4 regions of the Novosphingobium sp. TK71 genome follow, and region 1 is predicted to be linked to each of the others. Evidence: riboswitches for the same ligand, from Rfam matches in the RefSeq annotation. Region 1 holds a riboswitch; each other region holds the start of a gene.

Region 1 (3,966 bases):
CGGCGGATGCTGGCGGTCTGCGCGGCCGGGCGCATCCTCAACCCCAAGACCGCGCGCAGCCAGGTGATCGGCGCGATGACCATGGGCGTGGGCGGCGCGTTGATGGAGGAACTGGCGGTGGACAAGCGTTTCGGCTTCTTCGTCAACCACGACCTTGCCGGATACGAAGTGCCGGTCCACGCCGACATCCCGCATCAGGAAGTGGTGTTCCTGGACGAGGCGGACGACAAGGTCTCGCCGATGAAGGCCAAGGGCGTGGGCGAACTCGGGCTTTGCGGCGTGGGGGCGGCAGTGGCCAACGCGGTCTACAACGCGACGGGCGTCCGCATTCGCGATTATCCGATCACGCTGGACAAGCACCTCGCGAAGCTGCCGGCGATTGCCTAGCCGAAAAGTGCCGCGATCAGTTCCGGCGCCGACGGAAAATAGAAGTGCATGTAGCTCGCAGTGAGCGAGCCCTGCCGGAAAATCCGCTCGCCCTTGCGCCCGTCCGGCGTGCGGGCGAGCGCTGCGGGTTCAAGGCCGGTTTCCAGCCTGGAGTAATGGAACGTGTGGCCGCGGACTGCGTGGCCGCCGAGTTCGGCTTCCTGCATGCCCAGTGCGGCAAGCCGGGGCTGCATCCTGGCCTGCGCAGGCAGCAGGCCCAGCATCGGCGCACTCGTGCCTGATGCGTCCTCCAGCCGTTCGCAGGCGTAGAGCATGCCGCCGCACTCGGCGAGGATCGGGCGTTCGGCCAGGAAATGCTCCCGTATGGCCCCGATCATCGTCCGGTTCGCGGTGAGCGCGCAGAGGTGAAGTTCGGGATAGCCGCCGGGCAGCCAGAGCGCGTCGCATTCCGGCAGCGCCGTGTCGCGCAGGGGCGAGAAGAATGACAGCCGGGCGCCCGCGCTTTCGAGAAAGGCGAGGTTGGCCGGGTAGATGAACCCGAACGCCTCGTCCCGGGCCACGGCGATGCGCCGGCCCGCCAGCGAGGGCGGCGGAGCGGCGCAGCGGGGCGCGGCCGGAAAGGACACCGGTTCCGGCAGCCACAGGGCGCTTTCGGGCAGGAGATCGGCGGCGCGGTCTATCCGCGCTTCGATATCGGGGACTTCACCGGCCTGCACCAGTCCGAGATGACGTTCGGGCAGGCCGGCACCCTCGTCGCGCCGCATCGCGCCGAGCCATTGCACGCCTTCCTTCAGGCCGCGTTCCAGCAGTTCGGCATGGCGTTCGCTGCCCACGCGGTTGGCGAGCACGGCGGCGAGGGTCACATCGTCGCGGTAAGTCGCCAGACCGTGGACGAGCGCGCCGAAGGTCTGCGCCATGGAGGAACCATCCATCACCGCCATCACCGGCAGGCCGAAATGCCGGGCGAGGTCGGCGGAGGACGGGGTGCCGTCGAACAGGCCCATCACCCCTTCGACAAGGATCAGGTCGGCCTCCAGCGCTGCTTCGTGCAGCAGCGCGCGGCACTGGTCTTCGCCGCACATGAACAGGTCCAGCTGGTGGACGGGCGCGCCACTGGCGATCTCGTGGACCATCGGGTCGAGGAAGTCCGGCCCGCACTTGAACACCCGCACCCGGCGCCCGGCACGGACATGGCGGCGGGCGAGGGCGGCAGTCACCAGCGTCTTGCCCTGTCCCGAGGACGGCGCGGCGACGAGCAGGGCGGGGCAGGCGGTCATCGGGCAGCCACCGCGCGGAGGCACGGATATCGCCCGGACGGAAAGGCTCGGCAGTGGTGCATGATGGTTCGGTTCCCCCCTTCCGGCGGCCGGACCTATGGCACTTCGCAAGGCTGCGCAAGCAGCGCGCTCTTGCACGCCGGACCGCCACCCGATAGGGCCGCCGCTGCGACAGGTTCCCCGCGAGGGGATCAAAAGGGAACGCGGGTTCAAGACCCGGGCTGCCCCTGCAACTGTAAGCGGAGAGCCGTGCGGCCATTTCGCCATTGGGGGTGCAAATCCCTGAGAAGGCGGCCGAAACGGCATTGACCCGTGAGCCAGGAGACCTGCCTGCCGCAGTCGTTCTTCGACCGGACAGGGTGAGCCGGGCGAACGGGGCTATCCTCGCGCAACGACAGCCACTGCCGTGCCGGCTCCCGGCGCGAAAGGGCCTGTCGTCGCCTGCCGAACGACTGCCGCCTTTCGCGCGAGTGCCGACCCGGCCGGGTTCGACGCTCGCTTGAAGGATATGCCGTGAACTGCCGAATACCCGCCGCCAGCACCCTTGCTCTTGCGCTGGCCTGTCACCCTCTCCCGGCGCTGGCCGAGGCGGCCGATGCCGCGTCCTCCGGCGAGCGCATCGTCGTTACCGCGCTGCGCACGCCGGTTGCGGCCGACCGGGTGGCCGACACCGTCACCGTGCTGGACGAGGCGCAGATCGTTGCCGCCCAGCCCATTGCACTGACCGACGCGCTGCTGCGCACGCCAGGCATCAGCCTGTCGCGCAACGGTGGCTACGGCACCACCACCTCGCTGCGCATTCGCGGCGCCGATGCCGGGCAGGGCGTCATGGTGATCGACGGGATGCGCCTGTCCGATGCCTCCTCGACGGCAGGGGGATACGGTTTCGCCAACCTGTTCGTCGACGATATCGACCGCATCGAGATATTGCGCGGGCCGCAGTCTATCCTGTGGGGCAGCGATGCCATCGGCGGGGTCGTCAATGTCAGCACCCGCCGTCCCACCGAGCCGCTGGAAGGCAGCTTCGCGCTGGAGGCCGGAACCCACGATACCGTTTCGGCCCGCGCCGGGGTGGGAGGCACCTCCGAGGCGATCGACTGGCGGATTTCCGCCTCCCGCTTCACCACCGACGGCATCTCGGCCCGCTCCAACGGCACCGAGGACGATGGCTACCGGCGCAGTTCCGCAAGCGGCACCATGACCTTCCGCGTCGCGCCGGGCGTCTCGCTGGACCTGCGCGGCTACTGGTCGGATTCGAAGAACGATTTCGACGGCACCTCGGGCGATTCACGGGCCTATGGCCGGACCGGGGAATGGTCGGGCTATGCCGGGCTCAATTTCGAACTGGCGGGCGGCAGGCTGGCCAACCGCGTCGCCCTGCTCCAGACCGAGACCGACCGCGAGAACTACGACCCCGCGCGGACGATCCGCCCCATCACCTTCGACGCCCATGGCCGGGTGCGCCGCTTCGAGTACCAGGGCACTTACGCGTTCTCGGACAAGGTGCAGGCCGTGTTCGGCGCCGAGCGCGAGGAGCAGCGGATGACCACCGCCTCGCCCTCCAACAGCACGGCGGCCTATGTTCTCACGCCCACCACGGCGGATACGGACAGCGTCTACGGCGAACTGCGCCTGACACCGCTGGCCGGGCTGACGCTCAACGGGGGCGCGCGCTACGATCACCAGTCGCGCTTCGGCGGCAGCACGGTGTTCAGCGCGGGCGCGGTCTATACGCCCAACGCCGGCGCCACGGTGCTGCGCGCCAGCTATGACGAGGGTTTCAAGGCGCCCTCGCTCTATCAGCTGTTCAGCCTCTATGGCGCGGCGGATCTCAGGCCCGAGAAGGCCCGGGGCTGGGAAGTGGGCGCGGAACAGGGTTTCGGCGAAGTGCTGCGCCTTTCCGCGACTTGGTTCGAGCGGGACACCGACAACCTGATCGATTTCGCCTATTGCCCGACCAGCGGCGCCCTGCCGGACGTGTGCTACGTTCCCGGCACCACGACATCGCGCTTCGGCTATTACGCCAACGTCAAGGCGAGCCACGCGCGCGGGCTGGAACTGGCGGCTTCGGCCAGATGGGGCATCCTCTTCGCCCAGGGCAACTACAGCTTGATAGAGGCAGAGGACCGCACAGCGGGCAGCAGCACTTACGGCCGCCAGCTCCAGCGCGTGCCCCGGCACCTCGCCAATGCCGAGGCCGGCGTGGACCTGCCGCAGGGCCTGCGCGCCAGCGTTGCCGCGCGCTATTCGGGCGAGAGCTACAACGCCGCCACCGGCACCGCCATGCTCGGCGACTACTGGC
Region 2 (3,966 bases), 390 kb from region 1:
CCCGAGAATTCGCGCAGCGCCCAGACCATCGCGTCGAGCGGGTTGGTGATGCAGATCACGAAAGCGTCGGGTGCGTTGGCGGCGATGCCTTCGCCGACTGCCTTCATCACCTTGAGGTTGATGCCCAGCAGGTCGTCGCGGCTCATGCCCGGCTTGCGGGCGACACCGGCGGTGACGATGATGACGTCGGCGCCGGCAATGTCGGCATAGTCGTTGGTGCCGGTGATCTTGGCGTCGAAGCCCTCGACGGGACCGCACTGCGACAGGTCGAGCGCCTTGCCCTGCGGCAGGCCTTCTGCGACGTCGAAGAGGACGATGTCGCCCAGTTCCTTCTGCGCGGCGAGGTGCGCGAGGGTGCCGCCGATGTTGCCGGCGCCGATGAGGGCAATCTTCTTACGAGCCATGATGCTTGCTTGTCCTTCCCAGAGGCGGGATCGACGGACGAAAAGGCGGCCTGCTGTGTCCCGCTAAAGGCAGGTGCCGGTGTTCAACGAGGGGCGACCTACGCCCCTCAAACCGACATTGCAACCGTGAAAAGCCCGCGCAAAGGGCTGGTGGGGCAGTTTTTACTGATAATAGTTCGCAATTGCAATAGTGGGCGGGAATGCGCGGAAAACGGGCCCGGGAAGCGGGGTTCGGAGCCTGTTTTGCGCAACCCGGCGGGCGCAGATTGCATCCAAGTGTCTCGCACGGCGGTATGACAGGCAAGCGTCGGGGAGGGCGAGTCGCCTTGGAGGAAGGGCAGGCGGTCGCGAGTCACGGCGGCGGCGGCGAGACTGTCAGGCGTTCGTGGTGAGCCGTCTGGCGAAGGCTTCGGCCATGCGGTGATCGAGCTGCCGGCAGATGGCGATCCACCAGTCGCAGGCCGCGATGTCCCCCGCGAGGCGCGCGGCGGCGGCATTGGCGCGGGCATGGGAGGCGGCGGACAGGCCGTGGCGGGCGAAATGGCGCAAGGCTTCGGCGAAGATGCGCTCGTTCGCGGCCAGGGTGGCCGCATCCTGCTGCTGCGCGGTGGCGTGCCCCTCCGTCCGCTGCCGGCGCGTTCGGCGACGAGTGCCGTTGTCGTTGACCGCGCCGAGCGGCACGGATGGACACAGCGCTCGCACGATCACAGGACACGTCCCGCCTTTGGCGGCGGAGAAGCGGATTGCCATGGTATCGGGCCTCTTGTCTTCGGCGTTAGGGGGTGGTGCCGCGACCCCGTTATAGGATTGCAGGCGCTAAGCCTTAATGAGGGCGTATGGTTGCCGAAACCTTGAGAGGGGAATCGGGAGGTTTACTGAACCGGTTGCCCGATCCAGCGCCCGGAATTGGCATACTCGGGCCTGATCCCATGGGCCTCGGGCAGGTTCCTCGCCCGGTATAGCGCCTCGCCGCCCCGTTCGCGCACGTCGCTGGCATAGGCGGGGACGGCGGCCTGCACGAGGGTGGCCGGAGCGGAGGCGGGCTGGATGGCGGTGTCCGGCCGGATCGGGGTTGCCGCCTCGAAGGCGCGCTGCACCGCGAGCGGGTCCAGCGCGGCGTTGGCCACCGCGCTGGCGGCGGAATCGTCATGGCGATGCGGCGCGGCGAGCGGCTCCCCGCCGAAGTAGGCGAAGCGGAAGGCCGAAGGGCTCCCCGCCGGTCCGCTCAGGGCATAGAAGCGGTGGGCGCCGATCGTCGAGAGATAATGGAGGCTCGGCGCCCAGTAGGGATTGACCTGGACGGTGTGGTAATGGGTGGCCAGGCCGACCGGCGCGTAGACGTAGCCCGAAAGCGCCGCGCGGGCGACTTCCTGCGCACGCTGCCAGAAGAAGCGCTGCGGCGCGCGTGCCAGCGACCCGTCGCAGGTGAAGGAGAACTGGCAGCCGGTCGAGCGTTCGGAGCCCTGGTAGACCACGCCGCAGACGGTCTTGGGATAGGCGGGATGGGCCAGCCGGTTGAGTACGACCTGCGCCACCGCGCGCTGGCCGGCATCCGGCTCGCTGGCGGCTTCGTAGTAGATTGCGGCGGTCAGGCACTGGAGCGCGCGGCTGCGGTCCACCCCGGAATTGTCGATGCGCAGCGCGCGGGCGACCGGGCCGGGGCCGGTCACGCCGTCATCGGCATCGGAATGAATGCCTTCGCCGATCCTGAGCACAGGCTCTTCGGCATCGAGATAGTAGAAGGCCGAACCGGGGAAGCTGGCTCCGGCCTGCTCGAAGGGCATCGGCAGGACCGTCTGTTCGGGGGACCGCGCATCGGCGATGGAGAATTGCTGCCAGGAACCCGGCGAGGCGAAGGCGGGCAGTGCCACGGCGGCCAGTGCGGCGAAACCCAGCGACCAGCGCCGGCGCGCGCGGCGTGCGACATGTCGCCGGCCGCCGCGCGCGAAGTGCCCGCGGAAATCGCGGGGACGCGCTTCCCAGGGTTCGAGGCAGGCAGGAAGGGCGGCAGCGGTCACGAATAGTCCTCTCGGCGCGTCCTTTCGGGGGACGGGCGCATCTTGCGCCTAACCCGCTTTGCGGCGCGCGGCATCCCTGCAGATCGGCACGTCCCGAAGCGGTACAGGCCCTGCCGATAGCCTTAATGGCTTAAGAGAATCTTCCGGTTTTCCCGGCGGCGATACCTGGCGCGGCCTTTACCGGCCCTGCTTGCCAATCCTCGCGCCGGACAGTATCGGCGCAAGCGACGTCATGGGTGGCCCGGAGCCGGGCCCCAGGATTGGAACCTGGTGGGAATTTCGGCGAAAGCCCGAAGCTGCCCCCGCAACTGTGACCGGGGAGCGCCCCCTCCACGCGATGCCACTGGGTCAAACCGGGAAGGCGGAGGCGGCGCGGCGATCCGGAAGCCAGGAGACCTGCCCTTGACGGTCGTTCCGCAGCCGGGCGGGGTGTCCCGGCATGCAGCGAGCACGCGCGCATGAGGAAAGGCGCGCGTCTCCGCCATGGACGGCAATGTCGTTCAAGGTTGGAGGAATTACCGTGAAGTATCTGTTTCTGCTGGGGACGGCCCTGTCCGTCGCCACTCCCGCGCTGGCGGACGAAGCCGCAAACGATAGCATCGCAGCGGACGGCATCGTCGTCACCGCGACCCGCACCGAGACCCCGGTGAGCGAGATCGGCCAGTCGGTCTCGGTCGTCACCCGCGAGGATATCGAGCGTACCCAGGCGGTCACCGCCACCGATGTGCTGGCCCGCCTGCCGGGCGTGACCTTCACCCAGTCCGGCGGCTTCGGCCAGCCCGCCAGCGTGTTCATCCGGGGCGCCGAGAATGCGCAGAGCCTCGTGCTGATCGACGGTGTGCGCATTAACGATCCGGGCGATGTCGGCGGCGGCTTCGACTTCGGCAGCCTGACCGTCGGCCAGTTCGACCGTATCGAAGTGGTGCGCGGCTCTTCCGGCGTGCTCTGGGGCAGCCGCGCCATCGGCGGCGTCGTCAACCTCATCACCGCGCGCCCGACCGAGCAGTGGACCGCGCGCGGCCAGGCCGAATATGGCTGGCGCGACCAGAAGCAGCTCGGCGCCTCGGCGGCGGGCAAGGTGGGCCCGGTCGGCCTGACGCTGGGCGGCAACTGGCTCAAGGGCGACGGCTATTCCGCCTTCGACGAGCGCCTCGGCGGCAAGGAGAAGGACGGCTTCGAAAGCAAGAGCGCCAATGCCCGGGCCGAAGTGGAACTGCTGAGCGGCCTGTCCGCCGACGCCGGGACCTACTGGACCAAGGCCAACTACGATTACGACAACACCGGCGCCGATGCCCTGAACGTGGGTATGAAGCGCGACACGGTGGGCTATGCGAACCTTCGCTACAAGGGGCTCGACGGCCGCCTGACCGCGCGCGTGGGCTACGGCCTCACCGACACCCGCCGCATCTCGGACGACGCGGTCTTCGGTCCCTACACCACCAACGGCCGCGCGGACCGCTTCGAGGGGCAGGTTTCCTTCAGCCCGATCGACATGGCCAGCATCCTGCTGGGCGCGGAGACCGAGAAGCAGAAATTCTCGAGCG
Region 3 (3,966 bases), on a different replicon from region 1:
CGCGCTGCTCCCGATGGCGTTGATCGCGGCCACGGTGATGGCGCTGCCGCCCAGCCGCCCCTCGACGATGCAGCAGGGCACCGGCATCGCCTCCCACAGCGCGGCCTTGGACTCCACCGCGCCGACAAAGCCGACCGGACACCCTATGATCGCCGCCGGGCGCGGACAGGCGGGGTCTTCCAGCATGTTCAGCAAATGGAACAGCGCTGTCGGCGCATTGCCGATCGCCACCAGCGCCCCCTGCAGATGCGGCCGCCACAGTTCGAGCGCCGCGGCCGAGCGCGTGTTGGACATGGCTTTCGCCAGATCGGGAACCGCCGGGTCGTGCAGCGTGCAGATCACCGGATTGCCGGCGGGAAGGCGCGATCTGGTGATGCCTTCCGTCACCATGCGCGCATCGCAGAGCACCGGAGCCCCGCGCGCTGCAGCCGCGATCGCGGCTTCGGCGAAGCCCGCGGAGAACCGTATATGAGCGGCCAGTTCGACCATGCCCGAGGCATGGATCATGCGCACCGCGATACGCTCTTCCTCACGCGTGAAACGCTGGAGATCGGCCTCGGCACGGATGGTCGCGAAAGACTGGCGGTAGATCGCCGCGCCATCGGTTTCATAAAGATGAGGCATCATTCGGCTCCGAAATGGGCGAGCAGTTGTGGGAGATCGAGGCCGGACCGGCATGGCGGGTCTCCGGCAGCGGCATCGATGGAAAGGTCGAAGCGGCCGTTTCGCCCGGTCAGCGTGACGCTTGCAGGGGCGGAACGCGCACAGCCCTTGGCGCAGCCGGAGACGTGAAGGCGGCCCGGAACGTGCGCGGCCAGCCGCAAGGCCAGCGGCCGCGTCGCCACGGTCGCCTGCGGGCACAGCGGTGCTCCGGGGCAGGCGTCCACGCGCATGGCCGGATCGGCAGGATCGCTGACAAAGCCATCCCCGACAGGATCGGGGAGCGGGTTCGCGCCTTCCAGAAGAAGCACCCGCCACGGGGTGATCCGCAAGGCCGCCGCCCCGGAACGTGTGACGAGCGAGGCCAGCGCCGCCGCCTCCACGCTGCCGAAAGCGGCGCCGCAGGCATGGCCCATGGCATGGGCACCGGGGCCGATGACCGGACGCGGCGATGCGGGAGAGACCCATCCCCTGGCCCAGCCCGGCAGCTCGGCACGGTGCCGCGCCATCCTGCCGGATGCGATCCCGCCGGAGGCGACAAACCATTCCGCCAGTTCGACCAGCGCGCCTACCGCTTCGTCCACGGCAACGGGAATCCCCAGCGCCCGGCCATCCGCGCGCAGGATGAGCCCGCCGCCTTCGGCCCGTTCGATCCGAAAGTCCGCAGGGCTCCCGCCCAGAATCGGCGCGGCTCCGGCGTCCACGGCGAAACCCATCTTTCCCGGCAGTTCCGGCAGGCGAACCTGCGCACTGGCCAGCGCCCCGGCGATCCGGAACGTGTCATCCCCCGCCGTCCAGTCCGGCGCTACAAGGATATTGCGGCGGTTTTCGGTATCGGGCCGGGCATCCACCAGTTCCAGCGCCACCAACTGCTCCAGCAGGGCCGCCCAACCGGCTTCGGTCACACCCCGGATCTGGAGATTGGCACGGCGGCTGAGGTCGATCGCCCCGCTGCCGTATTCGCGGGCCAGCGCGCAGAGCGCCAGCGCCTGCGCGCGTGACAGGCGCCCAAGGCGCGGCCGCACGCGCACGATCAGCCCGTCGCCCGCCATCATCGGGCGCCAGGCACTGGGGCACCAGCCACGCACGGCAAAGTCGCTCATGTGCGGCGATCCGGGCGGGACCGCAGGATTTTCAACAAGGCACGCTTCGACGAGACGCGCATAAACGCTTTCAACCGCGCGCGGCGACGATGACCGGGGCTTGCCGACGAAGTCGGTCCGTGCGCAACGACAGGCGGGCGCGACATACGCCATCCCTGCACACCGATGCAGCCCCAGCCGCACAGGTTCGTCGCTCACGCGGAGTACCGAGCCTTGGCCTTTCCCTGGACCATGGCAAGAGCGACCGACGCGCCGGCAGGTCTCCTGGCTCACGGGTCAAAGCTCGATACGCGGCCTTCCCGGAACCGGCGCCGATGGGCGCCTTCATCCAGTGGCCGGCTCCGTTGAGGGAGCCCCGGCATCTCGCTCGCCGCTTACAGTTGCAGGGACAGCTGCGGAATGGGAGTTTCCTCCGCACCGCATTCCCATTTCAGCCCCGAAAGGCACCCGCGCGATCGTTGCAGGCCGGACGAAATCCGGCTTGCAGGTGCCGCCTAACCCAAAACGGGATCGATGCCAATCGCCAGCGCAGCCCTGCAAGCGCATCCCGGCGATATCGCACGGCAGCGTGCGATACCGGGCGGCCCGATTGCGCCCGATCCCCGATTGCGCCCGATCAATGCGGCTGACGGCGCAGGCGTCATGATCTGCGAAACCCGGAAGTCATCGCCGATGGTGACGAAACCTCAGGTCGGGTCCGGACGTTGCACACCGAGACGAAGGAGAATCCCATGCTCGAACATGTCCCTCAATGGCTTGGCGCCCTGTTTCACAACTTCCGCGCGGGACATTCCAAGCTGGCGATCGTCCGCGCCGGGCTGGTGCCGGAAGGCGCCTTCATAGACCTGTCCAGCCCCGCTTTCGAGAACGGCGCGCGCCTTCCCGCACGCTTCACGGCCGATGGCGAAGGCATATCCCCGCCGCTGGAATGGGGCGAGGTTCCTGCCGCCACCACCAGCCTGGCGCTACTGGTCGAAGACCCCGACGCTCCTGCGGCCGAGCCTCTTGTCCACGCCATCGTCTGGAACCTTCCCGCAGGCACACGGGCGATTCCCGAAGGCGGCATCGGCCCTGACGACGACGGTGCGCCGGACGGGCGCGATGTGGGGCGCAACAGCTATCAGGCCGAGGGCTGGCTGCCGCCCGATCCCCCGCCGGGCCACGGCACGCACGATTACGTCTTCCAGCTCTTCGCGCTTTCCCGCGCGCCCGTGCTGGAAACGAACCCGGGCCGTTCGGAATTCCTGGCGGCGATCAAGGACCATGTCCTGGCCGCCGGAATGCTGGTGGGCCATTACGCGCGCGGAGACGGGGAACCGGCTGACGAGGAGTAGGTCACGGCGGCAAAGGCGAGCGCCCCTTCGGCGCTCCCGCCCCGCTGTCATCTCCATTCGCGCAGGCGGGTTGCGCGCGCGGCCATTGTCAGCAGCGCAGGAAAGGACCGGGCCGCGTGACACCCGGCCTGCCGCAGGACCGGATGTTCCAGCATGTTCTGAAGCGCCATGGCCCGCCGGACCTGACCGCGAACCTCCGCGGCGAGCCTGCAGTCGTATCGCCGCGCGTCCTCGCCCGCCATCACGCTTTGCGCGGCAACGAAGGCGCTGCGCAGGGCGATGGCCATGCCGTCCCCGGTGAGCGAGGCGGTCATCGCCCACTGGTCTCCCAGCCGCAGCACCCGGCTGTTCGCGGTCCGGGCCGGGGCCATGCCGTAGTTCAGGTTGGCGATCGTTACAGGACGGTCGAACAGCGGCTCCGCATCGGCCAGCATTTCGCGCAGCGCCGCGATCTCGTCCAGCCGGGCGCGCAGGCCCGTCCAGTCCCCGCCGGACTGCGCAAGACGGCTGCGGCGCACGACGAGGCACAAGTTGGCCCGTCCACCCTCCACCATCTGAAGTCCCGCATAACCGCCGCCGAACAGAAAGAGCATGATCGTGCCCGCCAGACGGTGCATCGCGGCAGGGGCAAGGCGGTAATGCATCTTGAACCCCACGAAACCATCCTCCGCCCGCCCCGTGGACGCCGTGCCTCTTTCGCGCAGGGGCAGCTTGCCGGTTGCCAGCAGCAGATTCTCCCCCTCTCGGTCCCCCTCGCTCGTGCGGGCCAGGCAGCCGCCGAGTTGGAGTACCCTGACGCCTCGCTCCACGCGCGCGCCGGATGCGATGGCCTCCCTCAGCAGCGCCTCGTCCAGCACATGGCGGCTGAG
Region 4 (3,966 bases), on a different replicon from region 1:
CCTTGGTAACGGTGTTCGCCGCGTGCTGGGCGTGGCGGTGCTCGCCGGGGTGGCCGCGATCGCGCTGGGGCTGGATACCGGCCTTCTCACCCGCCTTTCGCTTTCGGGCACGGCGCAAGTCGAAGAGAGGCTGCTCGCCAAGTTCCGCCCCGGTACGCCTGCCGCTTCGGCCATGCGCGCCGGCCGGGCCGAACTGGGAGACGAAGGCGCGTTTCCGTCTTTGGCAGGGGCGAGCGAATGGATGAATTCGCCGCCGCTCACCGCCGAGGCGCTGCGTGGGAAAGTGGTCCTCGTCGATTTCTGGACCTACAGCTGCATCAACTGCCTGCGCTCGCTTCCCTATGTCCGTGCATGGGCGGAAAAGTACAAGGATCAGGGGCTCGTCGTCATCGGCGTTCACGCGCCCGAATTCGCCTTCGAGAAGAACCCGGCGAACGTGAGCCGCGCGATACGCGATCTCGGCATTTCCTATCCAGTGGCGCTCGATAACGATCGCGCGATCTGGCGCGCCTTCCAGAACCTCTATTGGCCCGCGCATTACTTCATCGATGGCAAGGGACGGATCCGCTATCATCATTTCGGCGAGGGGGATTACGCGGAATCCGAAAGGGTCATCCAGCGCCTGCTGGCCGAGAACGGCAATGCCCCGCCCAGCCTGGAGGTCGTGGCGGTCAAGGGCTCCGGCGTGGGCGAGGCGCCGCAGAAGGCCACCAATCGCTCGCCCGAAACCTATCTGGGCTATTCACGAGGCGAACGTTTCGCTTCGGCGGGCGGTTATGTGCCGGACCGGCCCCACAGCTATGTGCTGGGGCAGTTGCCCGGCCGCAATGACTGGGGAATTGCGGGATCGTGGACCGCCGGGCCGGAGTTCGTCTCGCTGGATGCGGCGGGCGGGCGTATCGCTTTCCGCTTCCATGCCCGCGATCTTCATCTCGTGCTGGGGCCGGGGCCGCAAGGACGCCCGGTCCGCTTCCGCGTCACCGTGGACGGCAAGGCTCCGGGCGGCGATCACGGCATGGACGCGGACGCGGCCGGGCAAGGCACCGTGACCACGCAGCGGCTCTATCAACTGGTTCGCCAGCAGGGCACCGTGACCGACCGGACCTTCACCATCGAGTTCCTCGATCCGGGCGTGCAGGCCTTCGCCTTCACGTTCGGCTGAGGAGGCGGCGCGCCGTTTCGGCCCGTCATGCGGGGCTCAGCCGTAGGAAGGATCTTCCAGCGCGTTCATCCAGGCGGGACATTCGTTCTCCACGCCGCCACGGAACGAAGCGCTGTTGAAGGACAGGAAATCGTGCGCGGCGTCGCGCGCGGTCATCGATGCGGGGATACGATAGCTGGCGGCAACCGCATCGCCGCAGGTTGCCGTCCATCCGGCGATATCCCGTTCGCGCTGCATCCAGAGCTGGACGAGCCAGAGGAAGTCGTGTCGCTTGTCCTGTATCGTGGGCATCCCTCGGTCCTTCAAGGTTTCGGATGCCCTAGGTTGCACAACGGCTTTATTCCCGCAATATCCGCCACTTGCGGCACAGGCCGGAAAGGGCGCCGCCCCGCCTCGTTATCCGGGAACTGCCGAAGGGCTTGCATGGCCGCTGTCTTGCCGCCAATCGGTCCGGATGCGTATTGCTCTATTCGAACCCGAGATTGCCGGAAACGTCGGCGCCGTGCTGAGGCTTGGCGCGTGCCTGGGCGCGAGCGTGGATATTATCGAGCCGATGGGCTTCGTATGGGACGATCGGCGCGTAAGGCGGGCTGCCATGGACTATATCGACCATGTCACGATTACACGACACGCCAGCTTCGATGCCTTCAGGGCCGATATCGGGCCGAGCAGACTGGTGCTGTTCACGACCAAGAGCAGCCATTCGGCTTATGAATTCGGATTCAGGGTAGACGATGTCCTGCTCTTCGGAAAGGAGAGCGCAGGGGTGCCCCCCTCAGTGGCGGATGTCTGTGATGCGCGCGTGCGCATACCGCTGCGGCCGGAGGTGCGCTCGCTGAATCTCGCCACGTCGGCCGCGCTCGCGCTTGGCGAAGCCCTTCGCCAGACCGCGACTTTGCCGGGGTGACGGTTACCCGGCCCGCTTTCCCGGCCCGCTTTCCCGGCGCAGCGGGCGAAAGCATCGCCGTAACAATACCTCACCTGCCATACACTCTTGAACACATTTCTTGCGTGGGTTAGCGGACTGCAACCGTTTCCTTCTTTCGAAGGCGGCGGGCAAGATCGCGCCGGTGCCTCGAAAGAGGCTTAATAGGGAACGCGGTGAGAGGGCTTCGGCCTTCGAATCCGAGGCTGTCCCTGCAACTGTAAGCGGTGAGCGCGATGCATATCGCGGCAGGCCAAGGAGCCTGGCCGCAGCCACTGGGCCGGACGCTAAATCCTGCGAGGCCTGGGAAGGCCGTGCATCAAGCGATGACCCGCAAGCCAGGAGACCTGCCGGCGTCTGGTCGCTCTCGCTTTGGTCCAGGGGATGGCCGAGGCCCGGTAATTTTTCCGTCTGAGCGACGAACGAGCGGTGGAAGCCGCATCGGTTCGTGTCGCGGTCGCCTCGGGCGTCCGGCCGATGGCGCGTGCCGACCGTCTTGGACGGCACGCTTCCACTCCCAGTCGCAGGCGCCGGGGGAATTGTAATGCAAATCAACACAAAGGCGGCATTCGCCCGCCTCGCCATGGGCGGGATCGTCGCGCTTGCCTCCGTTCCGGCTCTTGCCGGCGAAGTGGCTTCGGACGGGTCGGCTTCGGATGGCGGCAACAGCGAAATCCTGGTTTTCGGCCGGGGAGAGACCAAGATCGGCGAAGCCCATGCCGCCAGCGAAGGCAGCGTGGCAGGCTCCGACCTGCTGGTCCGTCCGCTGCTGCGCGTGGCCGAACTTCTCGAGGCTATTCCCGGCATGGTCGCCGCCCAGCATTCGGGCAGCGGCAAGGCGAACCAGTATTTCCTGCGCGGGTTCAACCTCGATCATGGTAGCGATTTCACGACCTATATCGACGGCGTGCAGATGAACCTGCGGACCCATGGTCATGGGCAGGGGTATCTCGATCTCAACGGTTTGATCCCGGAGATCGTTGCGCGTGAAGACTTCCGCAAAGGGCCTTATCGCGCGGACGGCGGCGATTTCGCCTTGGCGGGCACGGCCTACATGACGACGATCGCCGGCTTCGACCGCCCGTGGGTTTCGCTTGAGGGGGGCTCGTACAGCACCGGCCGTCTTGCAGCGGGCGGCACGATCAAAGGGCTTGGTTCCGGCGATCTTACGGTGGTGGGGCAGGCGAAGCGCTATGACGGGCCGTGGCAGCAGGAGGAGCACCTGCGCCATTATGCGGGCTTTGCGAAGTACAGCATGCCGCTGGGCGAAGGTGCGCTCCAGGCTTCGCTTCATGCCTACCACGCGACATGGCGTCCAACCGAGCAGATTCCCGAGCGGATCGTCGGTTCCGACATATGCGCCGACGTGTTCTGTTCGCCCGACCCGACGGCGCGCGGCAGGACCACGCGGTTCGTCGGCAATGTGGGGATCACGCAGGCGAGTTGGAGCGCCAACGTCTACGCCCAGTATTACGACTGGAACATGTATTCAAACCCGACTTATGTCGATCCCGACGGGACCAGCGCCCAGATCGACCAGTTCGACAAGCGCTGGGTTACCGGCCTCACGGCACGCAAGCACTGGAATCCGGCGCCGGAACTGGAACTCTCCGTCGGCACCGAGAACCGCTTCGACCATATCGGCAGCGTTGGCGTGAATCGCACGGAAAGTCGCGAATTCCTGTACTCGCTGGGCCGTTATCACGTCGAGGAACTTTCCGGTGCGATCCATGGTGAGGCAACCTGGCAGCCGTTGGCGGGCCTGCGCCTGACGGGCGGTCTGCGGGGCGACTACTATCACTATTCCGTGCGCGCCAGAAACGCAGCGGCGGAAGAGCTTGGTGAGGGAAGCGGGCACGATTCGATCGTTTCGCCCAAG

The links. Region 1 has a riboswitch for cobalamin ahead of ACXJ16_RS15630 (TonB-dependent receptor plug domain-containing protein). Riboswitches for the same ligand answer to the same signal wherever they lie in the genome.
Region 2: linked by a shared signal. The riboswitch ahead of ACXJ16_RS01090 (TonB-dependent receptor domain-containing protein) and the one ahead of ACXJ16_RS15630 (TonB-dependent receptor plug domain-containing protein) in region 1 are both predicted to bind cobalamin.
Region 3: linked by a shared signal. The riboswitch ahead of ACXJ16_RS19240 (ferredoxin-like domain-containing protein) and the one ahead of ACXJ16_RS15630 (TonB-dependent receptor plug domain-containing protein) in region 1 are both predicted to bind cobalamin.
Region 4: linked by a shared signal. The riboswitch ahead of ACXJ16_RS21105 (TonB-dependent receptor) and the one ahead of ACXJ16_RS15630 (TonB-dependent receptor plug domain-containing protein) in region 1 are both predicted to bind cobalamin.

Annotation. Positions count from the first base shown of each region.
Region 1 is NZ_CM143962.1:3,299,592-3,303,557, forward strand. It holds gene paoC (aldehyde oxidoreductase molybdenum-binding subunit PaoC) at 1-387, shown strand, start outside; gene ACXJ16_RS15625 (cobyrinic acid a,c-diamide synthase CobB) at 384-1,664, opposite strand; cobalamin riboswitch at 1,821-2,012, shown strand; gene ACXJ16_RS15630 (TonB-dependent receptor plug domain-containing protein) at 2,178-3,966, shown strand, end outside.
Region 2 is NZ_CM143962.1:254,641-258,606, forward strand. It holds gene mdh (malate dehydrogenase) at 1-404, opposite strand, end outside; gene ACXJ16_RS01080 (hypothetical protein) at 780-1,154, opposite strand; gene ACXJ16_RS01085 (cell wall hydrolase) at 1,277-2,422, opposite strand; cobalamin riboswitch at 2,640-2,840, shown strand; gene ACXJ16_RS01090 (TonB-dependent receptor domain-containing protein) at 2,916-3,966, shown strand, end outside.
Region 3 is NZ_JBSZKA010000001.1:658,554-662,519, reverse strand. It holds gene ACXJ16_RS19245 (precorrin-8X methylmutase) at 1-624, opposite strand, end outside; gene ACXJ16_RS19240 (ferredoxin-like domain-containing protein) at 624-1,763, opposite strand; cobalamin riboswitch at 2,001-2,229, opposite strand; gene ACXJ16_RS19235 (YbhB/YbcL family Raf kinase inhibitor-like protein) at 2,495-3,097, shown strand; gene ACXJ16_RS19230 (NAD(P)/FAD-dependent oxidoreductase) at 3,145-3,966, opposite strand, start outside.
Region 4 is NZ_JBSZKA010000001.1:1,145,879-1,149,844, reverse strand. It holds gene ACXJ16_RS21120 (cytochrome c biogenesis protein DipZ) at 1-1,162, shown strand, start outside; gene ACXJ16_RS21115 (hypothetical protein) at 1,199-1,453, opposite strand; gene ACXJ16_RS21110 (tRNA (cytidine(34)-2'-O)-methyltransferase) at 1,617-2,069, shown strand; cobalamin riboswitch at 2,214-2,456, shown strand; gene ACXJ16_RS21105 (TonB-dependent receptor) at 2,632-3,966, shown strand, end outside.